Regions from separate parts of the Parabacteroides sp. genome, predicted to be linked through region 3. Evidence: riboswitches for the same ligand, from Rfam matches in the RefSeq annotation. Region 3 holds a riboswitch; each other region holds the start of a gene.
What was found. A riboswitch is a leader RNA that binds a small molecule or an ion and turns the genes downstream of it on or off. The one in region 3 is predicted to bind cobalamin.
Positions count from the first base shown of each region.

Region 1: it holds a riboswitch for cobalamin, as region 3 does, so the genes downstream of both, ACW6QF_RS11610 (ABC transporter substrate-binding protein) here and ACW6QF_RS09140 (TonB-dependent receptor plug domain-containing protein) in region 3, are expected to answer to the same signal.
Region 2: it holds a riboswitch for cobalamin, as region 3 does, so the genes downstream of both, ACW6QF_RS15930 (sirohydrochlorin cobaltochelatase) here and ACW6QF_RS09140 (TonB-dependent receptor plug domain-containing protein) in region 3, are expected to answer to the same signal.
Region 4: it holds a riboswitch for cobalamin, as region 3 does, so the genes downstream of both, ACW6QF_RS13140 (porin family protein) here and ACW6QF_RS09140 (TonB-dependent receptor plug domain-containing protein) in region 3, are expected to answer to the same signal.

Region 1 is NZ_CDRTCT010000020.1:86,436-89,907, forward strand. It holds gene ACW6QF_RS11600 (formate--tetrahydrofolate ligase) at 1-1,119, opposite strand, end outside; gene ACW6QF_RS11605 (precorrin-2 C(20)-methyltransferase) at 1,201-1,899, opposite strand; cobalamin riboswitch at 2,019-2,219, shown strand; gene ACW6QF_RS11610 (ABC transporter substrate-binding protein) at 2,275-3,435, shown strand; gene ACW6QF_RS11615 (FecCD family ABC transporter permease) at 3,445-3,472, shown strand, end outside.
Region 2 is NZ_CDRTCT010000034.1:17,863-21,334, reverse strand. It holds gene aspT (aspartate-alanine antiporter) at 1-1,039, opposite strand, end outside; cobalamin riboswitch at 1,160-1,359, shown strand; gene ACW6QF_RS15930 (sirohydrochlorin cobaltochelatase) at 1,498-2,430, shown strand; gene ACW6QF_RS15925 (TonB-dependent receptor domain-containing protein) at 2,427-3,472, shown strand, end outside.
Region 3 is NZ_CDRTCT010000015.1:46,557-50,028, forward strand. It holds gene ACW6QF_RS09140 (TonB-dependent receptor plug domain-containing protein) at 1-1,799, opposite strand, end outside; cobalamin riboswitch at 1,834-2,035, opposite strand; gene atpD (F0F1 ATP synthase subunit beta) at 2,352-3,472, shown strand, end outside.
Region 4 is NZ_CDRTCT010000024.1:64,910-68,381, forward strand. It holds gene priA (replication restart helicase PriA) at 1-553, opposite strand, end outside; gene ACW6QF_RS13135 (hypothetical protein) at 633-938, opposite strand; gene ACW6QF_RS13140 (porin family protein) at 922-1,509, opposite strand; cobalamin riboswitch at 1,857-2,054, opposite strand; gene murQ (N-acetylmuramic acid 6-phosphate etherase) at 2,117-2,932, opposite strand; gene ACW6QF_RS13150 (lactonase family protein) at 2,979-3,472, opposite strand, start outside.

The sequences.
Region 1 (3,472 bases), on a different contig from region 3:
CACTTCCTGGCCGAAACGTTTCATGTTCTCGACATGCTTGTCCAGGTTCTCGAAACCGTTTTTAAGACCTTCGATGTCAGACTCCTTAATCCTGTTTTCCGGTACGCCTCCATGCAGCTTCAAGCTCTGGGCCGTCGCCACGATAACCGTCAGTTTCGGTGCCAGTCCGGCTTTGCGGCATTTGATGTCGAAAAACTTTTCAGCTCCTAAGTCGGCGCCGAATCCGGCCTCCGTAATGACATAATCGCCATACGTCAGCGCCATCTTGGTCGCCAGGACGGAGTTGCAGCCGTGTGCGATGTTGGCGAACGGGCCTCCGTGCACGAAGGCAGCCGTGTTCTCGGTTGTCTGCACCAGGTTGGGCAGGAGGGCGTCTTTCAGCAATACCGTGATCGCTCCGGCCACTCCCAGGTCGTTTACGGTGAAAGGCTTGTCATCGTTCGTGTATCCCAACAGGATGTTGCCGACACGTCGTTTCAAATCCTCGATATCCGTAGCCAGGCAAAGGATCGCCATGATTTCCGATGCGGGCGTGATGTCGAAGCCTGTCTCCGTCGGTACGCCGTTGGCCGATCCGCCCAGACCGGAAACGATGTTGCGCAGGCTGCGGTCGTTCACGTCCAGCACGCGTTTCCATTTGATCTCTTTCAGGCCCTCGCAGGTGTTACGCGTCTGGTAGATGTAGTTGTCCAGCAACGCCGTGATCATATTGTGGGCGGAAGTAACCGCATGGAAGTCTCCTGTAAAATGCAGGTTGATGTTCTCCATCGGCAACACCTGCGAGTATCCGCCTCCGGCCGCTCCGCCCTTCATGCCGAAGCACGGGCCCAGTGATGGTTCGCGCAAGGCGACGACCGCCTTTTTACCGATCTTGTTCAATCCCAAAGCCAGTCCGATCGAAACGGTCGTCTTGCCGATGCCCGCTTTCGTAGGAGTGATAGCCGTAACCAGGATCAGATTGTGTTGTTTGATCTTCTCTTCGTCGATCAGATGGAGAGGTATTTTGGCGATGTATCTGCCGTAATTCTGAACTTCTTCGCGCGGGATGCCTAATCCGGTCGCGATTTCTTTTATCTTGCGCAGAGAGACCTCTCTTGCAATTTCTATGTCCGATTTCATGTCTTATGTAAGTTTAAGTGGAAAACAAAAGTAAATATATTTTTATATAATAACAAAATAAAAGGTCGGGTGGTTTAGCTGTTATTGGATGATCATCAGGGAAAAGTATGGGAATATTTTTCCCTGAATTTGTTTCGGGTCGGAGGTATAGAACTCTTTCCCGGTCCCGACATTCTCGAAATAGTGGAAGTTCGCTTCCGGATGTAACCGGATGCAGGTATGGACGGCCTCCACGCATTGGGACAACTTCATGATGACGATCACGTAGCCGGCCTTGATCTTTTCCGACAATTCTTCCGCCGTCAGCATTCCGGGTATGACGATGATCTGTTCTTCCTGTTTGACGATATGCAAACCGGCCAAGGCGCCTGCCGCAATGAAAGCGGGGATTCCGGCGGTTCGTTCCACTTCGATGCGGTTCTCCTTGAATTTGTCGTATATATATTGTATGGAAGAATAGAACCCGGCATCGCCTTCCGCCACAATGACCACCTTTTTCCCTTCGTCGCAGGCGGATACGGCCTTCTCATACAGGGCATCGTAGACTTTCCAGGCTTCGGTACGGTCTTTGCTCATCGGGAGCGTGAAGAGCCGGATCGCGGATTTCCCGATTTCCAGTTCTTCGATGATACGGGCCGCACGGGAGAGGGGTTGCCCGCTCTTGCTCATGGTGGCGGGACAATAGATGATATCGGCCTGTCGAAGTTTTTTCAAGCCTTTCAGGGTGATCAGTTCGGGGTCTCCCGGACCGAGTGATACGAAGCAGATAGGGTACGACATGTGCGTTTGATTTATTTAGTGCGCAAAAGTGAGGAAAATCGCGCAACTTTCCAAATGGCAGCTCGTAAGAAAAAAGGATTTGTCTGTCATTTTTCTCTTGAATGAAAAGTAATATTATTATATTTGTCCCTTGAAACAGGTTTTCCTGTCCTCCTTACAGGACAGGGATGAAAAGGGAACCGGGTGGAAATCCCGGACAGACCACGCTGCTGTGAAACTTCGGAAACATGCCGGCAATACTCTATGCCACTGATCGGGGGATCGGGAAGGTGTCCGGGATGGAAGTAAGTCAGAAGACCTGCCGTTTCGGTTTGGAAGAGTTTCGTCCTCGTGGGGTGGACAAGGCTTGTCCGGTGAAATAAAATAATATTGAATATGAAAAAATACCTGGCAGGGTGTTGCCTGCTTATGTCGTTGTGTGTCGTATCCTCGTGTACGACCAAAAACAATCAACAGACCGACAAGGTGGAGACGACGGAAGAAAGCGCGTTTTCCGGTGTCCGTATCGTGCCGGAGTATGCCCGTGGTTTCGAATTGTCCTATCGGGACGGATATGTCTTGCTGGATATCCAGGACCCGCAGAATGAGGAAAGTACGACTTTCCATTATGCGCTTGTCAGGAGAGGAACGAAACCTGCCGGCATCCCCGGATCGTACACCGTGATCGAGACACCCATCAGAAGTGTTATCTGTATGACATCCTTGCAGTTGTCCAACTTTATCAAGATGGGCGAACTGGACAAGGTCGTGGGAGTAACCAGCACCCGGCATCTGTTCAACCGGGAGATGAACGAACGCCTGAAGAGCGGGAAGACTGCCAAGATCGGTATAGAAGGGAATTTCGACAACGAGGTGATCATGAGCATGAACCCCGACCTGATCCTTGTCTCGCCTTTCAAACGGGGCGGATACGAGACCTTGAAGGATGTCGGGATCCCGTTGATCCCGCATTTAGGCTATAAGGAGATGACGCCGTTGGGACAGGCGGAATGGGTGAAGTTCGTCGGCCTGCTGTTGGGACAGGAGCAAAAGGCGAACGAGACATTCGACGCCATCGCGGCACGCTACAATGAGTTGAAGGAACTGACGGCGGAAGGAAAAGTGAAGAGACGCCCGGTCGTGCTGAGCGGCGAGATGCGGGGCGGAAACTGGTATGCCGTGGGAGGGGAAAGCTTCCTCGCCCAACTTTTCAAGGATGCCGGGGCCGACTATTTCCTGAAAGACGACAAACGTTCGGGAGGTGTGACGCTCGACTTCGAAACGGTCTATAACCAGGGTGACGAAGCCGATTACTGGCGCATCGTGAACAGCTATCTGGGCACGTTCAGCTATGGGGCGTTGAAGGAGCAGGACCCGCGTTATGCCGATTTCCGTGCCTTCAAGGAGAAAGGGATCATCTATTGCAACATGAAAGATACGCCCTTCTACGAAAGCATGCCGACCGAGCCGGAAGTCGTGCTGGCCGACCTGCTGCATATATTCCACCCGGACCTGTTGCCCGATCATACGCCTGTTTATTATGCACGACTTAAATAAGTTGCACGAATGAGACATTCCACTACTTTTCTGATGT
Region 2 (3,472 bases), on a different contig from region 3:
TGCCGGCACGTTTGATGCTCTTGATACTGACACCGTGCATAACCGGCAGTTTACGCAGTTTGGCGACTGTCATGCCTGCATATTTCTTGCGGGAAATCAATACGGGCAGAGTTTCGGCCGGAAAGTCCAGCAACTCGATATCATTGACTTCATCGCCGATCCAGTCCTCCTCTCCGATCACAAATTCACGTCGGCCGCTGAGCACGACTTCGTTTCCTTTCAAGAGCATCCGGTCGGGTTTCGCATCCCGGATCACACCATCGATACGGACCCGCTCGACGAAGAGGCGTCTTCCCTGTCCCTCCAGATAATCTTCCAACTCCTTCACGGTCTTTCCCGCCCCGAACCAGTCGTTGCTGATCTTGTAGGCGCGGAACGTGATCGGACGGGCGGCAGGCATGAAGCCCGGTTGTTCGCTTTCGTCATCCGAACCCATTTTGGCTTCCAGCTCGCGACAGGCTTTCTTGACCGATTCGATCCCTCCCAACAGACGGGGAGCGATGTCGCTCATGATCCAGGCGGATCCGGCCGTACCGAAAATATAAGAGACGGCATAGGCAACCGGCATGACATTGATCATGTCCGTTTTATCTGCCGCCGGTATGCCCAACTGGTTGATCGTATCTTCGGCCACACCGAGTACGGCGGATATCGTCTGTGAACCCGCCAGCAGGCCGGCAGCCTCTCCGGCAGAATAGCCCATGATCTTCGCCAGCACAAACGGGGCCAGCAAACAGAACAGGCACATCACGACGGCAAACAAAACCTGTGGCAATCCCTCCTTTTTCAATCCCCGGAAGAATTGCGGACCGACACTATACCCTACGGCAAACAAGAACATCAGAAAAAATACCGATTTCAACGGAGCTCCGATATCGATATGCAATTGCCCGATCAACACACCGACCAGCAAGACGCTGGTTACCGTTCCTAACGTGAACTTTTTAATCTTGAATTTACCGATCCAGAAACCGAAAGCCAGCGTGAGAAAGATGGCAAGCTCCGGGTAATGCCGGAGCAAATTGGCAAACCATTCCATATATCTATTTTTTTTGGCGTTAATAAAATTGATAATGAAACACGACAGGGGAAAGAGTTGTTGTGTTAAACCAAACGAAAGCAGAGTTAAATTTATAATTGACATTTCTAAATAAATATATATCTTTGCCCCCGCTTAGGTGATATAACTGCCATCCGGCAATTGTATAAAAGGGAATCCGGTGAAAATCCGGAACAGTGCCCGCTACTGTAAAGCCATATTGAAGAAGAAAGCAATCTCCATGCCACTATCCGGAAGGATGGGAAGGCCGCTTTCCGAAAAGGCTGAGTCAGGAAACCTGCCAGGCAAGACAATAATAACTCTCCCGGGGCCAGGAAAGCTATTGACACATACATAAGACAAACTTTTTTCAGAAAAAAGAAATGTTGGCAGGCAGCCCTTTTTGCGGGTTGTTCTCTTAGCATGTCTATATCTATTTAATAATAAATTAATTGCTTATGAACAAGAACAAATTAATCAACCTGCTATCTTTCCTGTTTTGCATCTTCATGCAATCCATACAGGCAGAAGGTAATTTTGTCGAATCGGATATGTTTGCCTCCATGCAAACGGGTGATAAAGCAGCCGTACTGGTCGTACATTTCGGAACGACTCACGACGACACGCGTGCCCTAACTATCGACGCCATCAACAAAAAGATGGCTGATGCTTTTCCTGGTATCGAAGTCCGCGAAGCCTGGACTTCCCGTATCATCGCTTTCCGCCTGAAAACACGCGGCATACATAAATCAAATCCGGAAGAGGCGCTCGCCAGGCTGAAGGCCGAAGGATATACCCATGTATTGATTCAATCGTCCAACATCATCGAAGGGATCGAGATGGAATCCCTACGCAAAGACGTAACCTCACAGGAAAAGGGTTTCAAGGAAATACGCATCGGCACTCCACTCCTTTTCACTCCGGAAGATTATGAAGCCACCATAGCCGCGATCACGCCTAATGGAATCCGGGACGGCGCCGTCTTGCTGGTCGGACACGGCACTTACACGCCTACCACGGCACAATATGCCATGATGGATTATATGTTGAAAGCTAAAGGATTCGGCAACTACGTAGTCGGGACAATCGAAGGTTATCCTTCTTTCGACGACGCATTGAACCAGATAAAAAAGGGAGGATACAAAAAAGTCAGGCTAATGCCTTTCATGTTCGTTGCCGGCGAACATGCCAAGAATGATATTGCCGGAGATTGGAAGGACGAACTTGAGAAACAGGGATACGAAGTAACGGTCTTCATGGAAGGACTCGGACAAAATCCGGCTATCCAGAATATATTCGTGGAACATGCCCGCTTCAACGCTACCCACAAATATCTGGACATAGTCAAGAAGAAAAAGGATTATGCCAAGGGTAAAGAAAAATATGAATAAGACATGTTTACAAAACTACTAAAGAATCTACACAAGATATTGGGCCTGCCGCTCAGTATCTTGTTTTTCCTCTGGTTTGCTTCCGGGATCGTCATGATCTATATTACACGGCTGGCTGGAACTATTCGTTCTTCGACTATACCAATTACACAGGATATAAGGATGGCGACGTTTACGGTCCGGGCCTTAACGCGATGCTCCCGGTCCAGAATCCGCATTACGTGCGCGACTGGTGGGACAGCAAGGTTTCGGCAGCCTCCATCAGCCGTTACCAGACCAACGGTTTCTACCTTCACGACGTCATCGAGGTCAACGATCAATGGAAAGGGATGTTCGGATTGCGTTACGACAATTACCGTTATAAAAAAGCGACGGCAACCATCAACGACGGACGCCAGCACTACGACGAAAAGAACCGTACGGACTGGACAAGCATTAAAAACAACGCTGTGACCTACCGCGCCGGCCTTGTTTATCTGCCCATACCGGAAGTTTCCGTCTATGCTTCGGCAGCCTCTTTCTTCAAGCCGAACAATACGACTTACAATGCCAACTATATTTACCTCGACAAGAACGGAAAAGAATTCAATCCCGACAAATCGGATGGTGAAGTATTCAAACCAGAGAAAGGTTACCAGCTCGAACTCGGAGCACGTTACGAACTGAACCGTATGTTGGAATTGAACGGTAGCGTATTCTACATCCGTAAACACAACGTTGTAAAAAACATCGGCAACAAAACGATCGAAAACAACGGGGCGGTAGAAGAAAAAGGCGTTCGGGCGCAAATCGGCCGCGAAGTTTCGAAAGGTTTTGACCTGGATCTGACGTTCCGTCCTGTTTCCACACTGGAAATCGTTGGCGGTATGGGTTGGTCGGACAAGCGGACGATTGCCAGCAACCTCGACTGGATTCCTGCCGACGCCGACTGGGTGACTTATAACGAAGACGGATCGATCAACCTTCGTGCCACCGGTGTACCCCGCACTACGTTCTACACGTATGCCGATTACACGATACCTAAAGGTGTGCTGAAAAACCT
Region 3 (3,472 bases):
TAACGGTCTCCGACAGCCATCAACGTCCAAGTCGCATTCAACCAGGGATGTTCCACTCCTACGGAAACAGTCCCTGCATGTTCCGGTGTATAAGGAATCTGGTCTCCGTAAATCTTTGAACCTTTAGTAGTCCGATCTACCGCATGTTGCCATGTATATGAGCCATCCAATAAAACCGAAAAGGATGCCGGCAAGCGTAACTGTGCAGAAGCGTTCACATCCAGACCTCCGATGTTCACCTTCCCCATATTCATCATCTTCCAGATAAACATAGTCGGCAGGGCGACAATCTTATCTTTTACCTTATTGTAATAGCCGTCAACCGAGAAACTGACATAATCAAGTGATAAATCGGAGAAAGACTCGCTCCAGGTCATTCCTATGTTATATTGTGTGGCTTTTTCCGGATGAAGCATCCGGTTGCCGAGACGATCATAATACAAATCATTGAACGTCGGTATGCGGTATGAGTGTTTGTACGAAGCCCTGAGTCGTAAATTCTGTTCTGGGAACAAACGATAAGAGAGACTTACCGCCGGTGACAATTTCGAACGGTCAGGGGCAGCTTCGCCTATTTCCAATGTTTCCGTAATAAACGTACCGAGCAAACTGGCCGTTGCCGTAAGCCTGGGATTTTTATATTGGGCTGCAACAGCGGTCAACGAGGTCAATCGTTCCGGGAAAGGACATTTGGGAGTAGTTGCGTCTAACGTATTGTAATAGACATCTTCCGCCAACGAAAAAGACCAATATTCCTTGGGCGTATACAGAAAAGCCGCCGAACCATATATTTCCCGTTGCGTATATACATCTTTTTGCTGTCCATTCTCATATTGACTATGGAAGTCCCTATAACGTGTCCAAGCGTAATCGAATTTACCCAATATTTTAAAAGCAAAAACATGATTCAGACGATTCTCATAATTCGCCTGCACAAAACCGTTCCTGTTTTCCAAACGTTCTTTATGGTAATCGCTATACAGCACGACTGATCCGGGTAATCCGCGGTCAGAGTCAAACCAATATCCCTTCAATTGCATTTTCCCGGCCTTCGCCCAATCAGCGAAGAAATTCATTTCCCCATGATAGCTGTCGATATCGCTGTTATGCCTTTTTTCCTCTGTCACGATATTGCCATTGGTAAATGTAAAAGGATATCGGCCATCGGCATGTTGGTAATCCGCATTCAAAGTTGCAGCATATTTTGTTCCTAATTTTTGCTCGTAACGAAGGGAAGGATTCACAAATCCAAACGAACCGCCTTTAACCTGCAACCATACATGAGATGGCTTTTGCTCAAAACGGGGAACTGCAGTCTTTATGTTCAACGCCCCCGCCGACGCATACACCCGTGCCGTCTGAAAGATGTCATCCGCCTGCCCGATCGACAAAGAGACCATATCGACATTATCCAGTGAGAAGCGGCTGATATCCACCTGCCCGCTCTGTGCGTCCGTGACCGTCACCCCGTCGTAGCTGACAGCCGTATGCTTGGCGCCGAGGCTGCGGACGGAAACGGTTTTCAATCCGCCTATGCCTCCGTAATCCTGCACGGTCACGCCGGAGAAACGCTTCACGGCTTCCGACAAATCTTGCACGCCGAGCCGTTCGATCCCGGCCTTGTCCATCACCTGGAGCGGCGTGCTCTCGCGGGTTACGGAAGGGCGTACCTTTCCCAACACCTCGACACCCGAAAGCTGGTGGTAGGTTGTCGTGTCTACCTGCGCATACAAAGCGGCAAACGGAAACAGCCAGGCACATAACAAGCCTGACAATCGTTTTATAAGAATATACTGCATACCTTTTTGATTCATCAACCCCTTTACCCGAAGGATTGTATAATGAATAATGGCAGGTTTTCTGGCTTGTTCTCCCTTGAACGGCTACCTTCCCAACTAAAACGTCAGTGGTAACAAGATTTGCCGGGGTTTACAGAACTTACAGCTACGGGTACAGCTCCGGACTTTCACCGGATTCCCTTTTACTAACCGTCAGCGGAAGCAAATACGGTTACACCATAATCCGGTCGCAAAGATAAGAAAAAACAGATAATTCGTCATCGGTTTATTCCTTTTTATTTAACAATGCAAAACATTTCACCCGTTTTTTGCCGGCAAAACGTCACTTCCCGCTTAGGTACTTCTTTCTCTACGATTTACAAAACAAGTTATTTCCGTCATTTTGGTTTATTTCAGAACTCAATTGGTTCATTTCAGAATAGGTTGAAATGAGTTGAACATTTAACTAAGTGCAAAAAGACTCAAAAAGTAACATTTCCGGTTTTCGGAAATCCATTATTCGTAATATTGCAACCGATGATTTGAATAGGATTAAGGAAAAAAAGAGATTGTATGGGAGAAATAAAAGGTTATATCTCACAGGTTATCGGTCCGGTCGTGGACATTCATTTCGATAATGACAAGGAAGAAAAGATATCGCTTCCCCGTATCCACGACGCAATGGAGATAACCCGCTCCAACGGGAAAATCCTGATTGTGGAAGTCCAGCAGCATATTGGGGAAAACACGGTCCGCACCGTAGCGATGGATACGACAGACGGACTGAAGAGGGGAATGGAAGCCGTTTCACACGGTTCGCCCATCACGATGCCGGTCGGCGACCAGGTAAAGGGGCGTTTGATGAACGTGACGGGGAACCCCATCGACGGAATGACCGAACTCGACAAGAAAGGGGCCCTTCCGATCCATCGTGAACCGCCCAAGTTCGAGGACCTGACCACCAGCCGTGAAGTCTTGTACACCGGCATCAAAGTGATCGACCTGCTCGAACCCTATTCCAAAGGAGGCAAGATCGGTCTGTTCGGAGGAGCCGGCGTAGGAAAGACGGTCCTGATCATGGAGCTGATCAACAACATCGCAAAGAAGAACAACGGGTTCTCCGTCTTTGCCGGTGTGGGCGAACGTACACGCGAAGGAAACGACCTGCTGCGCGAGATGATCCAATCCGGAGTCATCCGCTACGGCGAAGCATTCAAGAAAAGCATGGAGGCCGGCCATTGGGACTTGTCCAAGATCGACTACGGCGAACTGGCCAAGTCGCAGGCGACACTGGTCTTCGGGCAGATGAACGAACCGCCGGGAGCCCGCTCTTCGGTAGCCCTTTCGGGACTGACGATCGCCGAGTCTTTCCGTGACCTGGCGGTAGAAGGGGAAACGAAAGACATCCTTTTCTTTATCGACAACATCTTCCGGTTCACGCAGGCCGGTTCGGAAGTATCCGCCTTGTTGGGACGTATGCCGTCTGCCGTCGGTTACCAGCCGACACTGGCCACCGAGATGGGAGCCATGCAGGAACGCATCACTTCCACCAAGAAAGGTTCCATCACTTCCGTCCAGGCGGTGTATGTGCCGGCAGACGACTTGACGGACCCGGCTCCGGCAACGACCTTCACGCATCTGGATGCCACCACGGTATTGAGCCGTAAGATCACCGAACTCGGTATCTATCCGGC
Region 4 (3,472 bases), on a different contig from region 3:
GCTTCTTCGGCACAAAGCCCCGTTTCAGCTCCTCGCTCACCTCGACCGCCCCTTTAGCCATCAGGGAGGCGACAACCGGCACGACATTCCGCAGACCGGTTTTCTTCTCCAGCTCCGAAACAGTGAGTTTCAAGACGCCGGTAAAGGCATCCAGCACGGCCTGTTCATTCGGCCGCAAAGGGCCGTCGGCTTCAAACTCTTCATTATAGGTGACAGCCGTTTCACTCTCCAGTTTCAATCCGGAAGGCAAAGCCGCCTTGTAAACATCTCCTAATTTACACAGATAATAGGATGCGATCCATTTCCAGAAACGAAGTTGCGGCCGACGGAGCACAGGCGTGGCATCCAGCAGGGCATAAATCTCCTTCGTCTCGTACTGGCCGTCAGCCCCATGCTCGTGCACATCCATGACGATAGCCGTATAATAACGCTTCTTTCCGAAATGGACGATCACCCGGCAACCGGGCGTTACCGCCTGTTCCATATCGGGCGGTATGCTATAGGTATAGCTGTTCTCTAACGGAAGCGGGAGTATGACGTTTGCGTACTTCATATATTCATTAAGGCTCCAAAAATAATGAAAAGAAAAGTCATACACAAAAAAATCGCAAATTCCGCTCCTTGTTCGATGTTCAATCGAAAACAGGATTCTGAACCACCTCTCCCCATTCATATATCCAGACATTAACAGAGATCTTGGTCGGTTCGTCCGGTGTCGGGGGAACAGGATCGGGGTCGGGATCGGGATCAGGGTCAGGCACAGGATCGGGCACCGGGTCCGGATCAGGCTCTGCTTTGGGAATATTTGTAAAACTCTCTTCCGTAAAAGTGACGTTCAAGGCATACACATTATTCCGTTTGATAAAATTATGGTCATATCCATTCCTATCTATCCTATGCTTAAAATCAAAATAAATATATTTAGAACAGGATGGCAGCCGTAACCGACCAACCCCGGTTCTTGCCGTTCAAATCCAACTTGGATGCATTATAATCATCCGTCAAGCCGAGGGTGTAATTGAAGCCGACCTGCAAATGCTTGATCAGTTCCACACCGGCGCCCAAGTTCAAGCCGGCATTAAAGCTTTTAGCCTTCAACTGGTCTCCGACCGATCCCGGAATATCCCAGAACTTATCGCCGCCCACACGAAAACCGACATACGGACCGGCAGCCAGATATCCTTTGATAATAGGCAAACCGAATTTCCATTTCAGGTTGACCGGGACATCGATATAGTCATTCTTAATGTCTTTCTCGCTCTTCACGCCTATCCCTTTTTGCGAATAGAGGATAGCCGCATCAAAGCCGACTCCCATTATCGGAGCCATCACCTCCACCATCGGGCCGATATTGAATCCGGTCACATTATCCTTGCCGATCACCTCCTTGTTGAAATGGACAGACGAAACATTCAAACCGCCTTTTATACCGAACTTAATCTGGGATTTCGCAGGCATGGCTATCAATGTCATCACCATCAGCAACATAACCCCTACAATCTTTTTCATACCTGTTTTCTTTTATTAGTTAATATGAATTACAAATAAACGCACTTTTCCAATAATAAACAAATATCACCGCCTAAGTGTTGCCTAAGTTGAATTTCGACCGACTTCCAACAGTTATTTTCCTACGGACGGAGTAGGAACTTCCGTCCACAAAACCAGATTGATCCCATAATATTAGAAAGCATGAACCGGGGGGCGGAGCTCATCCCGCACGCAGATTCATGCCTCTTTTCCTAATTATTATGGCAAAATAATTAAAAACAAATAGATAGGCTACGGGAAACGGGGGATTAAGAAAGGCAAAAGCCTACGGCTTCACTGTTCTCTTCCGGCCTTTCCTCGAAGCCGTCGAAAAAATATGCGTTGCAGGTCTTCTGACTTACTTCCGGTATGAGCGCCTTCCCGACTCGCGTCAGTGGCATACAAAGAATTGCCCAATCCGTTTTGAAGCTTACAGCAGCGGGACTGTCCGGGATTTGCACCCGATTCCCTTTTAATCCTTTTCCGCAGATCGCGAAGCAGGAACAATGCATGGGACAAATATAGAGATATTTTCCATATATTCTTCATCTTCCTACAGAAAAAAAGTGAAACCGGTCCCGACTTGTTAGCCGTTGCGATAAGCCTCGACGGCTTCCCGGACGGAGCCGTACATCAACAGCAGATGGCGGGACTGGTGATAAGGAAGACCCAATTCCTCAGCAACCATGCGGGTTCCACGGTCTATAAGTTTCTGATTGGTGAGCTGCATATCGACCATCCGGTTCCCCTTGACCCGTCCGAGCCGGATCATGACGGAGGTGGAGATCATGTTCAGGATCATTTTCTGTCCCGTCCCGGATTTCATGCGGGAACTGCCGGTGACAAACTCCGGCCCGACAATCATTTCGATGGCGACATCGGCCACCGCCGCCATCGGCGAATCGGGATTGCTGGAAATGGAGGCGGTCAGGATGCCTTGTTCACGCGCTTTGCGAAGGGCACCGATCACATAGGGAGTCGTTCCGGAAGCGGCAATACCGATCACAGTATCCTTCGTATCGACCTGATGCTCCAACAATTCCTGCCAGCCGCGTTCCTCATCGTCTTCGGCATTCTCCACCGGATTCCGGAGGGCGGTATCGCCACCGGCTATCAAGCCGATAATCAGTGTGGGAGGCATCCCGAACGTCGGAGGGACTTCTGAAGCGTCCAAAACCCCCAACCGTCCGCTGGTCCCGGCTCCCAGATAAAAGATCCGTCCGCCCTGCTTCATGCGGGGAACGATCTGCAAAACCAATTCTTCTATCCGGGGGATGGCCCTTCGGACAGCCAACGCCACTTTCCGGTCTTCCGCATTGATCTCTTCGAGCAACTCCCGGACGGACATCCGTTCCAGGTCGTCATAGAGAGAATCCTGTTCTGTTATCTTGATGAACGACATAGCTTATTACAATTAGGAAAGGCAAAGCTACTAAAAAATATCAGATTCACATATCAGCCAACTTCAAGCAAACAGGCTTGCTTACCCGGATGTCTTTTCCCGTATCTCTCAATAAGCCGCTTTGCTTGTCTATAGCGTACACCTGCACGACATTACTGTCCCGGCAGGCGCAAAGCAGGAACTTGCCATTGGGAGTGATGACGAAATTACGCGGATGAATGCCGGTCGGCTGATAGCCGACCTTTGCCAGTTGCCCGTCTGCCGGATCGATGGAGAAAATCGCGATGCCGTCGCCTTTCAGACGGTTGGAGGCATACAGGAAACGGCCGTCCGGTGTGATGTGTATATCGGCGCTGCCGGAGACATGCAACGTGTCGGCTTCCACAAACCGGACCGGGGCAAGGTTGCCTTTGTCGTAATGCATGAAAGCGACGCGGCCCGAAAGCTCGCTGACCAGATACGCCCATTTCCCGTTCGGATGGAAAACCGTATGGCGCGGGCCTTCTCCCGCCGGCAAACTAAAAGAGGCAGGCGTTCCTT